Regions from separate parts of the Micromonospora sp. LOL_025 genome, predicted to be linked through region 2. Evidence: riboswitches for the same ligand, from Rfam matches in the RefSeq annotation. Region 2 holds a riboswitch; each other region holds the start of a gene.

What was found. A riboswitch is a leader RNA that binds a small molecule or an ion and turns the genes downstream of it on or off. The one in region 2 is predicted to bind cyclic di-AMP.
Region 1: linked by a shared signal. The riboswitch ahead of ACFHW0_RS12710 (C39 family peptidase) and the one ahead of ACFHW0_RS08065 (NlpC/P60 family protein) in region 2 are both predicted to bind cyclic di-AMP.
Region 3: linked by a shared signal. The riboswitch ahead of ACFHW0_RS02350 (coiled-coil domain-containing protein) and the one ahead of ACFHW0_RS08065 (NlpC/P60 family protein) in region 2 are both predicted to bind cyclic di-AMP.

What each region holds. Positions count from the first base shown of each region.
Region 1 covers NZ_JBHMIR010000007.1:230,897-236,896, forward strand. Annotated here, with positions in the region: gene ACFHW0_RS12700 (CDP-glycerol glycerophosphotransferase family protein) at 1-1,071, shown strand, start outside; gene ACFHW0_RS12705 (alpha/beta fold hydrolase) at 1,094-1,837, opposite strand; gene ACFHW0_RS12710 (C39 family peptidase) at 1,943-2,788, opposite strand; cyclic di-AMP (ydaO/yuaA leader) riboswitch at 3,017-3,157, opposite strand; gene ACFHW0_RS12715 (acyltransferase family protein) at 3,426-4,760, opposite strand; gene ACFHW0_RS12720 (polysaccharide pyruvyl transferase family protein) at 5,072-6,000, shown strand, end outside.
Region 2 covers NZ_JBHMIR010000004.1:266,381-272,380, reverse strand. Annotated here, with positions in the region: gene ACFHW0_RS08080 (zinc metalloprotease) at 1-788, shown strand, start outside; gene ACFHW0_RS08075 (pyridoxamine 5'-phosphate oxidase family protein) at 929-1,480, opposite strand; gene dcd (dCTP deaminase) at 1,559-2,137, shown strand; gene ACFHW0_RS08065 (NlpC/P60 family protein) at 2,193-3,233, opposite strand; cyclic di-AMP (ydaO/yuaA leader) riboswitch at 3,246-3,379, opposite strand; gene ACFHW0_RS08060 (N-acetylmuramoyl-L-alanine amidase) at 3,618-5,642, shown strand; gene ACFHW0_RS08055 (NlpC/P60 family protein) at 5,709-6,000, opposite strand, start outside.
Region 3 covers NZ_JBHMIR010000001.1:493,276-499,275, forward strand. Annotated here, with positions in the region: gene ACFHW0_RS02335 (alpha/beta fold hydrolase) at 1-192, shown strand, start outside; gene ACFHW0_RS02340 (HelD family protein) at 357-2,474, shown strand; gene ACFHW0_RS02345 (cation diffusion facilitator family transporter) at 2,552-3,469, shown strand; cyclic di-AMP (ydaO/yuaA leader) riboswitch at 3,623-3,754, shown strand; gene ACFHW0_RS02350 (coiled-coil domain-containing protein) at 3,768-4,862, shown strand; gene ACFHW0_RS02355 (SRPBCC family protein) at 4,950-5,417, opposite strand; gene ACFHW0_RS02360 (1-phosphofructokinase family hexose kinase) at 5,595-6,000, shown strand, end outside.

The DNA.
Region 1 (6,000 bases), on a different contig from region 2:
ATCGGCCGGCCGTTCCTGGTGATGGTGCGCGAGCCGGAGTTCCTGCCGTTGATCGCGGCCGCCACCAGCGCGCCCGTGGTCTACTGCCCCACCACCAGGGCGATGGACGAGGCGCTGGTGCCGAGCCTGCGGGTGGCGTTCTACGTCAACCACGGCGCGAAGAACAGCCACTGCATCCGCTTCACCCAGCTGACCCACGTCCAGCTGCACCACGGCGACAGCGACAAGGCCCCCAGCGCCAACCCCGTCTCGGCGATCTTCGACCGGATCTTCGTCGCCGGCCAGGCCGCCATCGACCGGTACGCCCGCGCCGGGGTGGACATCCCGGCGGAGAAGTTCGTCGTCGTCGGCCGCCCGCAGGTCGAGTCGATCGAGGTACGCCCCGAGCCGGCGCACGGCCGGACCAACCCGACCGTGCTCTACACGCCGACCTGGACCGGGCACAACGCGGACGCGAACTACTGCTCCCTGCCGGTGGCCGAGACGCTGCTGCGCCGGCTGCTCGACCGGGGCGCGACGGTGATCCTGCGCGCCCACCCGTACACCTCCCAGAACCCGGCCTCCGCCCGGCAGTTGGGCCGGCTCACCGAGCTGCTGGCCGCGGACCGGGCCCGCAGCGGCCGGCAGCACGTCTTCGGCGCCGCCGCCAGCCGCGAGCTGACCCTCACCGAGTGCGTGAACCGCTCGGACGCGCTGATCTCCGACGTGTCCGGAGTGATCTCCGACTACCTCTACTCCGGCAAGCCGTACGCGGTCACCGACATGGTGGACTCCGGCGACCGGTTCTGTGAGCAGTTCCCGCTCGCCGGGTCGGGCTACGTGCTGCGGCGCGACATGTCCAACGCGGACGAGGTGCTGACCGCGCTGCTGGACACCGATCCGCTGGCCCCGGCGCGGTGGGCCACCCGGAGCCGCTACCTGGGCGACTTCCCCGCCGAGTCGTACGCCGAGGCGTTCCTGGAGGCCGCGCGGCGCCAGCTCGACGGGGAGTGGAACGCACCTGCCCCGCGCGCCGGCGGGGCCGGCCTGCCGCTCGACCCGGACGAGGCGACGCTCTCCCCCGCCACCTGACGCCGCCCAGGGTGGGGAACGGTCAGCGGTAGGGGTCGACGAGGTCCAGGACCGCCTCGGGGGCCTCGACGTGGGCGTTGTGCCCGAGGCCGGGCAGGGTGGCGACCGGCACGCCCAGCTCCTTGAGCTGGGCGTCGGTGACCATGGGGTCGTGCTCGCCGCGGGCCAGCAGCACGGGCACGTCGGTCGCGGCCAGCAGGGCGGGCAGGTCCGGCGCGCCCACGCCGAACGCGGCCGGGTCCATCGCCAGCCGCCAGCGGCCGTCGACCTGCCGCAGCCCGGCCTCCACGACGGGATGGTCCGGGGCGAAGAGCCCGGTCAGGCCGGCCACCCGCAGGTAGCGGCGGGCGGCCTCGTCCCGGCTGGCGAACCAGGTCACCGGCCGGGCCGCCAACTCACCCGCCTTCGCCAGCTCCGCCGGCGACCAGACGGCCTTGATGCCGAGCCCGACCACGGCGTCGACGGGCAGCCCGGCGCTGCGGGCGGCCAGTGCCAGAGCGACCACCCCGCCGAGGGAGTGCCCCAGCACGACGAGCCGGTCCCCCGCCGCGAGCCCCGCGGCGATCCGCGCGGCCAGCCCCGGGAACGAGTACTCCGGCAGCGGCGGCGACCAGCCGTGGCCGGCGAGGTCCGGCGCCAGCCACCGTCCCGCCCACCGACGCTCGAGCAGCGGCGCCCAGGGCAGCCACACGTCGCCGGTCGCACCCATGCCGTGCAGCAGCAGGAGCACCCGCCGGCCGTCCCGGTCACCCGATTCATCGATCATGGGCGCAGTGTGCCACCCACCGGACGCCGTGGGCGAGGGCCGTGACCCGGACACGACATCGGGCGTCGGCCCCGGAATCCGGGGGCCGACGCCCGACGGTGTCGCTCAGGCGGAGTAGCCGCGGGTGGCCGCCCAGTTCGCCAGGGCGATGGTGCTGATCCAGTACGAGGCGGTCGCCGGGTTCGCCGAGTCGGCGATCTTCACCAGCCGCCCCTCGTCCTGGTAGCCGACCACGGCGATGTAGTGGCCGCCGGGGAAGGAGTGCCAGCCGCCGTCGGTGTCCGTGGCGCTGCCGGCGACGTTGACCACGACGCCCCGCCCGTCGGCGATGGCCGCGACGACGTCAGCCTGGAGCCGGTCCATCTGGGCCGGGGTGGCCGCGCCACCAGGGATCATCCGAGTCCGGTACGGGTCGCCCTTCACCACCGCGTTCAGCACGCGGGTGGTGTCCTGGGCCGAGTCGGTGCCCATCTGGTCGGTACCCAACTGGGCACCGAGGGCGTCCTGGCTGCGCGCGATGCCGGCGGCGCTGAGGGCGTGCCGGACGGCCGCCGGACCACAGTTGTAGAAGGTGGTCTGGGCCTGGTAGTCGTAGTCCAGGGTCTTGGCGGCCGGGGGCTTCGGCGGCTCCGGCTTGCGGGTCAGGTCCGGGTCCGGGGCGGCGCTGGAGGCGCGGGCCGACGGGGCCGCGCTGGACGCGGCCGGGGCGGCGCTGGACGGGGCGGTCGCGGCCCTGGCCTGGCTGCGCGAGGCCGCGGTGTCGTCCCGCAGTTCGGTCGCGGCCACCGGGGCCTGCGCGGCGGCGGGGGCCTCGTCGGCTCCGGCCAACAGCGCGCCCGTGCCCGACGCCAGCACGAGCGCCGCGGCGGACGCGGCGGCCAGCTGGTACGGGCGCTCGGACGTGAGGCGACGCAGCTGTCGCTTGAGGTGGTGCTTCACGGTTTCCTCCACGGGCTGGGGGCGAGCGGCCGTCGGTCCGCGCCGAGGGCAGGGCGGACCGACCGCGCGGACGGGCGTCCGGGCGGGTGGTGGACCACTCAGGGGATGCGCCCGGGATGCCGGGCGACGGACGGTGACCGGTGGGTCAGCTCGTGACCTGCGGGCGGACGAGCGCGGGCACCGCGGCGCCGTGGAGACGGCGGAACAACCGAGGGGTGGACGGGTGTGGCATGGGGATGGAACTCCTTCCGACACCGCCGACCGGGTTAGCTGACGGATTCGGGCGGGAAGAACGCCCTACCACGGGCCCACGGCCCACGGATTCACCCCAACAAGCACTGGGTCCCCGGTTCGTCGTTCACGATTAGGCGGGTCGGCGCGGCGTCGCCTCTGGGCGATCGGGTACCGCACCGGACGCGCCGACATTACTGGCCGGTCCGCGCCCTGCCAACCCCGTCCCACCTGCCTAAACCTTGATCGGGAGACGGTTTTTGCGGGCACTTCGCCACTGACACGACTCAATGGGACGACCGTTTATGCGGGCGCCTCCGGGTGACAACGGGACGAGTGGCGGACATCGGCGCCGAAACCCCGGCGGGAATCAGCCGGGCCGCGCCGGATGACCGATTCGCCGACGTGGTGACCGGCGTCACGGAAACGGTCGGGATTTCGTCGGCGGACACTCCGGCCGCCGGGCCGAGCAGGCTGACGCTCGCAGATGTCGAGCACCCGCTCCCGGTCGGCGCGAGTCGACGTACGCCGGTCGGTGGTCGTCGTGCGGGTCGGCGGCCCGGGGGCGCGGCACGGCGTTGCCCCGCTCCCCCGGCGGCGTCGCCCCGGGGCCGCCGGGGTGCGTCCCGGCGTCGCCCCCGTCACGGGGCGTCGCCCGGGCCGGCCTGCGCGGGGTGAGCAACCGCATCATCGGCGTCTCGACGACGCGGTGCAACAGACCGGCCAGGGCCAGGTTGACCAGCAGGAAGCCGAGCACCACCACCGGCCCCCACCAGCCGGTGAAGCCGACGCCCCAGTCGCCGGTGAGCCGCAGGACGGTGATCATCACCAGGACGTGCACCAGGTAGAAGGCGAAGGAGACCTCGCCCAGCCAGACCATCGGACGGGACCGCCACGGCGAGCGCCGCCCGCGCACGTCCGCGTCCGCCGCCGCGGCGATGACCAGGACGTACGCCACCGAGAGCAGCGCCGCCCACAGTTCGGCGCGGACCCACTGCGCGGCGACCACCCACGTCGCTACGAAGACCAGGCTGGCCAGCGGCAGGCCCGGCCCACGCCACCGGCCGCGCCGCATCAGCTCGGCGGCGGCCACGCCCATCCAGAACTCCAGCGACCGCACCGGCGGGAAGACCTGGGTGAACCACCAGCGGCTCTCCTCCGGCACCAGCGCCTGGGCCGGCCAGAGCGCCAGGATGAGCAGCGGCACCGCGACCACGACGGCCCACAGCGCCCACGGTCGGGCCCGGCGGATCAGCGGCAGCGCCAACGGCAGGCAGAGGTAGAAGAAGAACTCGCAGGACAGCGACCAGCTGACGGTGTTGATGCTGTAGAAGTGGCCCGGCCGGGGGTCCCACGCCTGGAGGAGGAACAGGTTCTCCACCGCGACGAACCGGTCCACCGGGTCGGCGAACCAGGCCGCGACCGCCAGGGCTGCCACCCACAGCACCACGTGGCTCGGCCAGATCTTGGCCACCCGGCGCCGCCAGAACGCCCGACGGGTGTCGGTGGGTCGGGCCGACCAGACCAGCACGAAGCCGCTGAGGATGAAGAAGAACTGCACGCCCGACAGGCCGAGGGCGAAGGCCCAGTCCACGACGGCCTTCTGGCCGGGCTCGGCGATGATGCCCATCGTCGCGACGTGGAACCCGAAGACGAGCAGGGCGGCGACCCAGCGCAGCCCGGTCAGCGACGGCAGGCGGCTGGCCGGGGACGCGGGCCGGACGGCCGGCGCGGCGGTCGCGGCGTCGTTCATGCCGGCATCCCGACGATCCGCAGGGTCACCAGCACGTACGTCTCCTCCTCGACCCCGTCCTCAGGCGCCCCGAGGGGCCCCGTGGCGGCCCACCGGTCGGCGCCGCCCCGCCGGGCACCCTACCCGCCGGACCTGAGGCTCTGTTCCGTCCCGTCCGCGAGTGCCCGTTCTGTCCGGTGCCGAAATCCCCGCTCCTCCCATCCCTCGGTGACCGTTCCGTCCCCGCCCGTGACGACAGCGGCGGCCATCCGGGTTCCGGTCGATCGGTGGCTAGTATTCCCAGACCCGAAGGTGACGAGAGGCGGGGACGAATGCACCAGCGGATCCTGATGCGGGCGAAGAAGGGCCCGTTCGACGTCTACTCGCCGGAGGAGACGCACGAACGGAACTGGATCGGCGAGAACAACGGCAACCTCGTCTTCAGCCACGCCGCCCACAAGCTCCTGCGCACCGCCACCGCCGAGATCACCTCGACCGAGTTCAGGATCAACCCACGCGACGCCGACATGATCAACGAACGCTACGACGTCTACGTCGTACCGCTCGCCAACGCCTTCCGCCGCAGCTACGCCCACCGCGTCGAGACCATGGCGAAGCTCATCGAGCAGCTGAAGATCCCGGTGGTGGTGCTCGGGGTGGGCGTACAGACCGACGTCAACGGTGACCGGGAGTACCTCCGTCCGATCGACGACGTCGTGACCCGGTTCGTACGGGCGGTCCTCGACCGCTCGCACAGCATCGGCGTCCGGGGCGAGATCACCCGGGACTACCTGCGCACCCTGGGCTTCTCGGCTGTCGACGTGATCGGCTGCCCGTCGATGTTCCTGCACGGCGACAGCCTGCGGGTGGAGAAGAGGAAGGCGTCGCTGTCGCCCGACGACCGGCTCGCGCTCACCGTCTCGCCGTACGTGAAGTCGATGGCGGAGATCATCGCCCGGCACCACGCCCGGTACCCGAACCTGCGCTACCTGCCGCAGGACCTCAAGACGCTCGGCACGCTGCTCTACGGCGACGCCCCCGGGGACCGGGGCAGGACCAGCCAGATCCCGATCCACACCTCGCACCCGCTGTTCACCGAGGACAAGGTGCGGATGTTCGTCGACCCCTGGACCTGGATGGACTACCTCTCCGGGTTCGAGTTCGCCTTCGGCACCCGCATCCACGGCACCATCACCGCGCTGGTCTCCGGCACGCCCGGCTACCTCTTCGCGCACGACTCGCGCACCCTGGAACTCGCCCG
Region 2 (6,000 bases):
AGCCGAACGAGCTGACCCTCGCGGAGACCCGCGAGCGCGAGGCCGACCTGGCCGCCGCCCTGCGCGAGCGGGCGCGGTTCCGCGCCGGCGCCGGCGCCTCCACGATGGCCGCCACCGTCACCATTCCCGTGGTGGTGCACGTGATCCAGGAGAACAGCACCCGGGCCGGCGGCAACATCCCCGACTCGCTGATCAACTCGCAGATCAGCGTGCTGAACCAGTCGTTCAGCGGGGCGACCGGCGGCGCGTCCACCGCGTTCAGCTTCCAGCTCCAGAAGATCAACCGGGTGACGAACCCGTCGTGGTACCCGATCGTGCAGGGTTCCTCGGCGGAGCGGTCGATGAAGACCTCGCTGCGCACGGGCGGCAAGAACACCCTCAACATCTACCTGGGCGAGCTGAGCGACAGCCTGCTCGGCTGGGCGACCTTCCCGACCCGGAAGCTCAGCAGCATGGACGGCGTCGTCGTGCTGAGCGAGTCGCTGCCGGGCGGCACCGCCACCAACTACAACCAGGGCGACACGGGCACCCACGAGGTCGGCCACTGGCTGAACCTCTACCACACCTTCCAGGGCGGCTGCTCCGGCTCGGGCGACAGCGTCAGCGACACCGCCGCCGAGGCGTCGCCGGCCTCCGGCTGCCCGACCGGGCGCGACACCTGCACCGCGCCCGGCGTCGACCCGATCACCAACTTCATGGACTACAGCTACGACTCCTGCATGTACCAGTTCACCGCCGGGCAGGCCAGCCGCATGCTGACCGCCTGGAACGCCTACCGCGCGGCGTAGTTCCGCCGTACGACCGCACCGGTGCCGGCCTCGCTCGACGGGGCCGGCACCGGTGTCTGTGCGGCCGGGCACACGGGGGCGCGGCGGTGGTCACGGTGCGGCGCCCCGGAGGGGGACGGCCCGGGGCGCCGCACCGCGTCTCAGGCGGCGGGGCGGGCGGCGTGGTCGCCGGCGCACCCCGACCTGGTCTCGGGCATGAGCGCGGTGCCGGTGGCTGCCGCGTGGGGGTCGAGCCACACCTGGACGGCGGGCCGGCCGTGTCCCTCGCCGGCGCCGCCCGCGACGCCGGACTCGCGGCGGGCCAGCATCGCCACGTCGACGGTGAACTCGAAGACCCGCCAGTCGACCTGCGGCGCGGCCCGGTGGCTGTGGGCCAGCCGGGCGACCCGGGCCGGATCGGTCACCGGTTGGGCGTGGCCGGCGACGTAGGCTTCGTCGTCGCTCTCCTCCGGCGGGAAGGAGTGCAGCGCGTAGCGGCCGTCGCGCTCCAGGTCGCGCCGCTTGGGCGAGTCGACGACGAAGCAGAAGAGCCCCTCGTCGGTGATCACCGGGGAGACCGGGTGCACCCGGGGACCGCCGTCGGCGCGGACGGTGGCCAGGTAGCCGAAGCCCGGCCCGTACTGCTGCATGAGAAGGCGGATCCCGTCGGCGAGGCGGGGCTCGTCGGCGGCGAATTCGGACCAGGAAGCCATGCGGGCATTCTATCGAACAAACGTTCGAACACGCACTCCGACACGCAGGTCACCCGTGTCGCTCGCTAAGGTGTGCGGATGCTGCTCTCCGACCGCGACCTGGCCTCCGAGATCGAGGCGGGCACGCTCGCGCTGGAGCCGTTCGAGCCCGCGCTGGTGCAACCGTCCAGCATCGACGTACGCCTGGACAAGCTCTTTCGGGTCTTCAACAACCACCTCTACACCCACATCGACCCCGCGCAGCAGCAGGACGACCTGACGTCGATGGTCGAGGTGCCGGAGGGCGAGCCGTACGTGCTGCATCCGGGCGAGTTCGTGCTCGCCTCGACGCTGGAGGTGATCACGCTCGGCGACCAGCTCGCCGGCCGCCTCGAAGGGAAGAGCTCCCTGGGCCGGCTCGGCCTGCTCACCCACTCCACGGCGGGCTTCATCGACCCGGGCTTCTCCGGTCACGTGACCCTCGAACTGTCCAACGTGGCCAACCTGCCGATCACCCTCTGGCCGGGCATGAAGATCGGGCAGCTCTGCATCTTCCGGCTCTCGTCGCCGGCGCAGCACCCGTACGGCTCGGCCGTCTACGGCTCGCGCTACCAGGGGCAGCGCGGGCCGACCCCGAGCCGTTCCTGGCAGCACTGGCGCACGTGGCCGACCCGCTGACCCGGACCTAGCGGGCCTGCGGAGGGCCCCCGCCGGGCAGGGCCCCCCGCGTGCCTCAGCCGGGTCGGCCGTAGCTGTGGATCGGGCCGTCGTCGACCTTCTTCATCTTGATCGGCACCCCGGCGCGGGAGGCGTGCACCACCCAGCCCCCGCCGACGTACATGCCGACGTGGTGCAGGTCGCTGTAGTAGAAGACGAGGTCACCCGGGCGCAACTCCCCCCGGCTGACGGTCGCGGTGGCCCGGCGCTGCTGCGCGGCGTTGTGCGGCAGCGAGACCCCGGCCTTGGCCCAGGCGGCGAGCATCAGGCCGGAGCAGTCGTACGAGTTCGGACCCTCGGCGCCCCAGACGTAGGGCTTGCCGATCTGCGCGCAGGCGAACTTCACGGCGGTGCCGGCCGCGCCGCCGGGATAGCTGGCGGGGCAGGGCGCGGGGCGCAGCGGCCCGCCACCGCCGTTGCCGTAGATCCGCAGCCGCAGCTTCTGCAACCGGTCGATCTCGGCGTTGATCTGCTTCTTCTTCGCCGCGAGCTGGGCCTCGGTGCGGCTGAGCTGGACGACCATCTCGTCCAGCGGCGCCTTCCGGGCGGCCAGCCGGTCGCGCAGCTCGGCGACCTGCCGCACGTCCTGCTGCTGGTGCTGGGCGAACCGGTCGAGCAGTTCGAGTTGCCCGACCATCTCGCTCGGTGAGCGGCTGCCCAGCAGGGCGTTGACGGCGGAGACGTTCTCGCCCTTGTAGGCGCGGGCGGCCAGCGCGCCCACCTTCTCCATCGCCTGGTCGACCTGCTTCTCCAGCGGCCCGATCTGCGCGGCGAGCGCGTCGGCCTGCTTCCGCCTGGCGGCCAGGTCCTGTCGGGTGGCGTTGTGCCGTTCGATGACCGGTTCGAGCTTGTTCCAGTCCTCGTCGATCTGCCGTTCGATCTCGGCGACCGTCGGTTCGGCGTGGGCCGCCGTGGCGCCGCCGGTCAGGACGACGGCGAACGCGGCCAGGGCGGCGAGGGCGGTGGTGCAGCGGTACCAGCGTGGGCGCGGCGCAGCCGTCACCGGGTCGGCGAGGGCCGACCGGGTCGACGGTGGCCGCGGGGCATGGTGTGCCACCGGGCTTCGTACTCCTTCTTCCGGACCGCCTACCGGGTTAGCTGACGGGTTCGGGCGGGAAGGGGCGCCCTACCGCAGGATCGCGGATTCACCCCGGGGAACCTGGGTCCCCGGCTCGCTCGGGAGCGACTCGGCGGTGTCGGACCGTCACCGCCCTGGTTGGACGGATTGTCACCGGCCGACGAATGACCAGAGTAGAGACGACCGTTATCGATCCGCAACCCTGCGGACGGTGACACTCCGTGCCCACCCGCGCCGGACGAATCCGCAACCCGGGCGACGAAGATTTCCTTCCTCATGAAGTGTCTGACGGAAAGGTATTGACCGGAGGCGGCGGACGGGGCGAAGGTGACCCCACCTTTGCCCGTCCGAACTGGGGGTCTGATGCACCTGTCAGCGACATCGAGGAGCAGACGCGTCCTGCTGGCCGCCGCCATGGCCGCCGCCATGGCCGCGACGCCGCTCACCGCCGCCGGATCCGCCGCCGCAGCAGCGCCGGTGGACGACCGGCAGCAGCAGTACGCGGCCGCGGCGGCCGAGTACGGCGTGCCGGAGAGCGTCCTGCTCGGGGTCTCCTACCTGCAGTCCCGCTGGGACACCAACGCCGGCACGCCCAGCACCAGCGGCGGCTACGGACCGATGCACCTCACCGACGCCGAACACGTCGCCGCCCTGTCCGGCGGCACGCACCACGACGAGGGCACCGAGGACCCGCGCGGCGACGACTCCCGCCCGTCCCTGGCCGAGGCCCACGAGCCGCCGGCCGCTCCGCCGCCCGCCGAGGCCGCACTGCGGACCGTCGACGCCGCCGCCGACCTGACCGGCGCCAGCGAGGAGTCGCTGCGGACGGACGTCACGGCGAACATCCGGGGCGGCGCGGCGCTGCTGGCCGCGTACCAGAAGGAGATCGGCGCCCCGGTCGGCGCCGACACCGACCCGGCGGCCTGGTACGGCGCGGTGGCCCGGTACTCCGGCGCGGACAGCGCCGACGCCGCGGCGGCCTTCGCCAACGAGGTGTACGCCACCATCGCCACGGGCGACAGCCGGGTGACCGACGACGGGCAGCGGGTCACGCTGGCCGGCCGCGCGATCCAGCCCGACCGCTCCTGGCTGGACCGGCTGCGCCTGCGCAAGCTCACCCGGCCGGACGGCCTTGAGTGCCCGAGCGACATCTCCTGCGAGTGGATCCCGGCCCCCTACCAGCAGTACGGCCCCACGGTGGGCGACTACGGCAACCACGACCTGGGGAACCGGCCCGCGCAGCAGAAGATCGAGTACATCGTCATCCACGACACCGAGGGCTACTTCGGTCCCAGCGTCAACCTGGTCAAGGACCCGAAGCGGGTGGGCTGGCACTACACCCTGCGCTCGGTGGACGGGCACATCGCCCAGCACATCAAGACCAAGAACGTCGGCTGGCACGCCGGCAACTGGTACGTGAACTCCAAGTCCATCGGCCTGGAGCACGAGGGCTTCGCCGGGCACGGCACCTGGTACACCGAGGCGATGTACCGCACCTCGGCCAAGCTGGTCCGCCACCTGGCGCGGGCGTACAACATCCCGCTGGACCGCAACCACATCATCGGTCACGACAACGTCCCCGGCACCGTCGCCGCGAACGTGCGCGGCATGCACTGGGACCCGGGACCGTACTGGAACTGGTCGCACTATTTCGACCTGCTCAAGGCGCCGTTCTTCTCGACCGGCACGCACCGCACCGGGCTGGTCACCATCGACCCGGACTTCGCCACCAACCAGCCGCCCTTCACCGGCTGCAACCGGCAGCCCCCGGGCGTGCCGAACCCGCCCCCGGCGACCGCCCCCTGCCCGCTGCGCGGCTCCTCGGCGCTGTTCCTGCACAACGCGCCGAGCCACGACGCGCCGCTGCTCAACGACATCGCGCTGCGACCCGACGGCACCCCGAACACCACGTACGTCTCCGACCACGGCGCCCGGGTCTCGGCCGGACAGACGTACGCGCTGGCCGAGGTGCAGGGCGACTGGACCGCGATCTGGTACCTCGGCCAGAAGGGGTGGTTCCACAACCCCGCCGCCAAGCCGACGGCGAAATGGTCCGTCGGGCTCGTGGTGACCCCGAAGGCCGGTAAGGCCACCATCCCGGTGTACGGCCGGGCCTACCCGGAGCAGGCCGCGTACCCGGAGGGCGTCCCGTACCAGACGATCTCGCCGCTGCAGTACACCCTCTCGGCCGGCCAGCGGTACGCCGTCGGCAACCTGCTCCCCGGCGAGTACTACCGGGCCACCACGTTCGACGGCTCCGCCCCCCACGACCGGACGGTCGTCCGGGGCGACAACAGGTACGTGCAGGTCCAGTTCGGTCACCGGATCATGTACGTCAACCTGGACGACGTGAACCTGGTGCCGTCCCCGCTGGGCGCGCCCCGCTGATCCCACCCGCACGACGAGGGCCCCCGGTCGGGATCGACCGGGGGCCCTCTCGTAGCGCCGTGCGGATCAGCCGGGCCTGCGGAACCCGGCCACCGGCATGGTGTTGATGCTGGAGACGTTGACCGGCTTGCCGGCCCGGGGCGCGTGCACCATCTTGTCGTTGCCGAGGTAGAGGCCGACGTGGCTCAGGTCCGCCTTGAAGAAGACCAGGTCGCCGGGGCGTGCCTCGGAGCGCGGGATGGCCTTGCCCTCGTTCCACTGCGCGCCCGTGAAGTGCGTCAGGTGGATACCCGCCGCCTTGTAGGCGTACTGGGTCAGGCCGGAGCAGTCGAACGAGTTCGGGCCGGTGGCACCCCAG
Region 3 (6,000 bases), on a different contig from region 2:
CTCACCCCGCCGCCCTGCGCCGAGTCGATCGCCGGCGCGCTGCCGGCGACCGAGCTGACCGTCTGCCCGGGTGCCGGGCACATGCTGATGATGGAACGCCCCGACGAGGTCAACGAGGCGCTCGGCGGCGTGCTCCGTCGCGTGCTCGCCGCCCCCGGGGCCGGCGCCACCGCCGCCGCCCGGGCGGACTGAACCGGGTCTCGGGGAACGCGACGCGGCCCCCGCGGGCGTGACGCGGGTTCCTTTCCCGCACCGGTCGCGCCGCTGGTTGCGCGCGGGCCGTACCCTCTTGCGGTTGGCCTGGCGCGGTTCGCGCGGTTCGCGCCGCCCGCCGCCGACGTCAGGAGGAGCGAGCGGTGAGCGACCAGACCACCCTGGAACAGGAGATCGCCGTCGAGCAGCGGCATCTCGACCGGGTGTACGCCCGACTGGCCGAGCTGCGCCGGTCGGCGGTCAGCGCCGAGAAGGAGGGCTACCGGCTCGCCCGGGTGGGCAACTTCGGGGCGCTGGTCGAACGGGACGCGATGGTGTTCCACGCCGCGCGGCGGCGGCACATGCTGGACGCCGAGCACGAGGGCCTGGTCTTCGGCCGGCTGGACCTGCTCGACCGGCAGGTGCTGCACGTCGGGCGGCTCGGCATCCGCGACGACGACGCCTCCACCCTGGTGGTCGACTGGCGGGCCCCGGCCGCCGCCGCCTTCTACCAGGCCACCCCCGCGCAGCCGCTGGGCGTGGTACGGCGACGCACGATCCAGTCCTCCGCCGAGCGGGTCACCCGGATCGAGGACGACCTGCTCGATCCCGTCGCCGCGCCCGCCGACATGGCGGTGGTCGGCGACGGCGCGCTGCTGGCCACGCTGTCGAAGGCCACCGGCCGGGGGATGCGGGACATCGTCGCCACCATCCAGCGGGAGCAGGACGAGGCGATCCGCTCCCCCGGCTCGGGCGTGACGATCGTGTCCGGCGGTCCGGGCACCGGGAAGACGGCCGTCGCCCTGCACCGGGCCGCGTACCTGCTCTATTCCGACCGCAGCCGGTTCGCCGGGGGCGGCATCCTGGTGGTGGGCCCCTCGTCGGTCTTCGTCGAGTACATCGCCTCGGTGCTGCCCTCGCTCGGCGAGGACACCGCCACCCTGCACTCGCTGGGCACGCTCTTCGCGGGCATGACCGCCACCCGCACCGATCCGCCGGCGGTGGCGGCGGTGAAGGGTTCGCTGCGGATGCGGCGGGTGCTGGAGCGGGCGGCCCGGGACGGGGTGCCGGACGGCCCGACCGAGCTGCGCCTGCTCTACCGGGGCGCGCTGCTCCGGCTGGAGCGCCGCGAGCTGGACGGCATCCGCGACCGGGCGATGCCCCGGGGCGCCCGGCGCAACGAGGTGCGCCGGGCCGGCTTCGACGGGGTCTTCGCCGCGCTCTGGGCGCAGGCCCGCAGGTTGGGCGTCGGCCGGCTGCCCGAGCAGCGCGCGTTCGAGGACGAGATCGCCGAGCGGCCGGAGTTCCGGGAGTTCCTCAAGGCGTGGTGGCCCCGGCTGCACCCCCGGCACGTGCTCGGCTGGCTGGCCCGCCCGGACCGGCTGCACCGCTACGCCGGGGGGATCCTCTCCCGCGCCGAGATCCGGCTGCTGGCCGACGCGTACCGGCGCCTCGACGCCGCGGGGCTGACGATCGCCGACATCGCGCTGCTCGACGAGTTGGACGCGTTGCTCGGCAAGCCGATGCGGCCGGCCCGGGCGAAGCGGGACCCGTTCCAGCTGGCCGGCGGGGTCCGCGAGCTGAGCACCTTCGCCGACCGGCAGCGCGCCGCCCGCGACGCGGCCCGGGAGCGTCCCGACGACTACCGGGAGTTCGCGCACGTGGTGGTCGACGAGTCGCAGGACGTCTCGCCGATGCAGTGGCGCATGATCGGCCGGCGGGGCCGGCTGGCCTCGTGGACGGTGGTGGGCGACCCGGCGCAGACGGCGTGGACGGGGGATCCGGAGGAGCTGACCCGGGCCCGGGACCAGGCGTTGGGCCGGCGCAAGCGGCACCACTTCACCCTCACCACGAACTACCGCAACTCGGCGGAGATCTTCGCGGTGGCGGCGGCCGAGATCCGTCGGCTGCACCCGGACCTCCCGCTGCCCAGGGCGGTGCGCTCCACGGGCGTCGAACCGGTCGAGCTGGTGGTGCCGCCGGCGGAGCTGGAGGCCGCGGTGGTGGCGGCGGCCGGCGCGCTGCTCGCCGAGGTCGAGGGCACGGTCGGCGTGATCACGCCGGTGCCCCGCCGCGACGAGGTGGCCGGCTGGCTGGGCGGGCTCGGCGCGCCGCGCCTACAGGTGGTGACCAGCCTGGAGGCCAAGGGCATGGAGTACGACGGGGTCGTCCTCGTCGCCCCGAGCGAGATCCGGGCCGACCCGGGGTCGGGGGTACGGACGCTCTACGTGGCGCTGTCCCGGGCCACCCAGCGGCTGACCACCGTCGACCCGATCGGCTGAGGATCCGTTACTTGCACACATAGCGATGTGAGCATAAATTGAACGCGAATCCGGATCCCCAGAGGGAGGATGGGCGCGTGGGCGCAGGTCATGACCACCATCACGGGTCGGTGGCGAACGCCGCGCACCGCCACCGGGGCCGGCTCTGGGCGGCGTTCGGGCTGCTCGCCGGCCTGATGGTGGTGGAGGCGGTGGCGGCCTTCCGCACGGGCTCACTGGCCCTGCTGAGCGACGCCGGGCACATGTTCACCGACGTGCTCGGCATCGGCATGGCGCTCGCGGCGATCGCCGCCACCCGGCGGGCGGGCGCCGACCCGCAGCGCACCTTCGGCCTCTACCGGCTGGAGGTGCTGGCCGCGCTGGCCAACGCCGCGCTGCTCTCGGGGGTCGCGGTCTACGTCGTGATCGAGGCGGTGCGCCGCTTCGGCGACCCGCCCGAGGTGCTGGCCGGCCCGATGCTGGTGGTCGCCGTGCTCGGCCTGCTCGCCAACGTCGGCGCCTTCGCGCTGCTGCGCTCCGGGGCGAAGGAGAGCATCAACGTCCACGGCGCGTACCTGGAGGTCCTCGGCGACCTGCTGGGGTCACTCGGTGTGATCGGGGCCGCGCTGCTGATCGTCACCACCGGCTGGTGGTGGGCGGACCCGCTGGTGGCGGTCGGAATCGGCGTGTTCATTTTGCCGCGCACCTGGCGGCTCGGGCGGGCCGCGCTGCGCATCCTGGTGCAGGCCGCGCCGGAGCACCTCCAGGTCACGGCCGTGCACGACCGACTGGCCGCCGTGCCCGGCGTCGCCGAGGTGCACGACCTGCACGTCTGGACGCTGACCTCCGGGATGGAGGTGGCCTCGGCGCACCTGACCATGGCCCCCGGCGCCGAGGTCGGCGCGGTGCTGGGCGCCGCCCGGGCCGCGCTGCACGACGACTTTCAGATCGAGCACGCCACGTTGCAGATCGAGCCGGGAGCGTCGCCCGGGACCTGCGGGGCGGTCGAGTGGTAATGAGGACAACCTTAAATCTGGGAGAGTATTGTGGGCTTATGTCGGATTTGACTGTTAGTGGATGTACACCGTCCGTCACCTGCGGTGCACCAGTCACACCGGCACCGGTAGGCTCGGCTTCGGCCTCCGCCAGGCGGCACCCACCGGTGCCGGCGGTGGCCGCCGCCTAATCGCCCGACGGGGCGAACCGGGGAACCAAGTTCGTGGGGTGCATCCGCGTCAGCGGTAGGGATCTTCCGTCCCGAACCCGTCAGCTAACCCGGTCGGCGGCTGACGGAAGGACACGTGTATGCCAGTGATGGCACCCGTACGACGACGTGCCGCCCGGACGGCGGCCCTGATCGCCACGATGCTCGCCCTCGGCGCCGCCGTGGCCCCGGTCACCGCCGCCCCGGCGGCGGCCGCCACCCGCGCCGGCCTGCTCGCCGCGGCCCCCGGCCAGGACGAGGAGGGCGGCACCCCCGCCCTGCGGGCCCAGTTGGAGGCCGCCAGCAAGGGCTACCTCGACGCCAAGCGCGCCCTGGACACGTCGGCCAAGCGGCAGCAGCAGCTCGCCGCGCAGCTCAAGACCACCGAGGTCGAGCTGACCGCGCGCACCGCCAAGGTCGGCGAGATCGCGGGGGCCGCCTACCGCACCGGCCGCCTCAGCGTGGCGTCCGCCCTGCTCAACAGCAGCTCCCCGGACGGCTTCATGGACCGTGCCGCCGCCCTCGACGCGGTGGCCGCCAAGGAGGACCGGGCCCTGCGCGAGCTCCAGGAGACCCGGGACGAGGCCACCCGCACCAAGCTGGCCCTGGACGGCGAGATCCGGGAGCAGCGCAAGCAGGTCAGCGTGATGGCCAAGCGCAAGGAGCAGGCCGAACGGGCACTGACGGTCGCCAACCGCGAGCAGCAGCAACAGCAGCAACAGCGGCAGCAGTCCGCGGGCGGCGGCTCCTCGCCGGGCGGCAGCTCGAGCAAGACGGCGAAGGCGGCGCCGCGCAACTCCGACGGCTCCTGGCCGCGCGAGTCGTGCAGCGTCAACGACCCCACCCCCGCCAACGGCTGCATCACCCCGCGCACCCTGCACGCGCTCAACCAGGCCAAGGCGGCGGGCTTCACCCGTTACGTCTCCTGCTACCGCCCCGGCGGCTCGGGCGAGCACCCGAAGGGTCGGGCCTGCGACTTCGCGGCCCAGAAGGGCGGCTTCGGCGGCGACGCCTCCGGGGGCGACCGGACGTACGGCAACAACCTGTCGGCGTACTTCGTGCGCAACGCCGACCGGCTCGCCGTGCTCTACGTGATCTGGTACCGGCAGATCTGGCTGCCGAGCAGCGGGTGGAAGTCGTACAGCGGAGCCAACGGCGACCCGTCCAGCGACCACACCAACCACGTGCACCTGTCGGTCTACTGACGCCCGTGCCCCGGTGCCCCGCCCGTCGCGGGATCGCCGGGGCACCACGGCGCCCGTCGCCTCCGGCCGGGCCTGGCTGCCTCGCGGTCAGCCGCCCGGCGGCCCGGTCCGGTCCGTGTCGAGGGCCGCGGCGAGGCGCGCGGCCAGCCCGAGATGGGCGGCGCGGGCCTGGCCGAACGCGTACCCGAAAAGCGGCGCGGGCGCGGCGAGGGTGATCTCGACCTCGATGCGGACCACGCCGTCGGGCTCCGCCCGCAGCCGGGTGTGGTTGCGCACCGTGGTGGCGGGCCACTGACGGGCCACGGTGACGATCTCGTCCGGATCGTCGACGAGGACGTCGGCGCGGTAGGTGATCGGCAGACGCACCGGCCCGGCGGCCAGCCGGTCGGTGATGTCGTAGCTGGCGCGCGCGCCGGGACGGGGCGGCACCCGACGGACCCGGACGATCAACGGGTGCAGGTCCACCTGCCGGGCGGGGTCGGCGAGCAGCGCCGCCGCCTCCACGAGGGAGCAGCGCGCCTGGACGGTGTAGCTGAAGGAACTTCGCCTGAGCACGCCGTCTCCCAGCGTCGGTGGTCGCCCGATCGTCGCGCATGCCGGGCGCGCTGGCAACGCCGCGCCGATCCCGCCCGGAGTCCGGACGTCCGGCCGCCGGTCGCACTACGGTCAGCTGATGGATGGTCATGGCGCGTGTCGATCGGCGGAGGGTGGGCGCATGAACGGGTACGACGGATGAGCGGGCACGTGATGGTCTTCGCGCCCACGCCCCGGCTGACGGTGACCGTCGACCAGCCCAGCGAGGCGCCGGAGCTGCACCTGCACCCCGGCGGGCAGGGCGTCTGGCAGGCCCGGATGGTGATGTCGCTCGGGGTCGACGTGGTGCTCTGCACCGCCCTCGGCGGCGAGATAGGCCAGGTGCTGGAGCCGCTGCTGGTCAGCGAGGGGGTGAACCTCAAGGTGGTGGTCCGCGACTCCGGCAGCGGCGGGTACGTGCACGACCGGCGCGAGGGCTCCCGGCAGGAGATCGTGGACGTGCCCGGCCAGCCGCTCAGCCGGCACGAGCTGGACGAGCTCTACAACCTGGCGCTCGGCGAGGGCCTACGCGCCACGGTCAGCGTGCTGAGCGGGCCGAACGAGC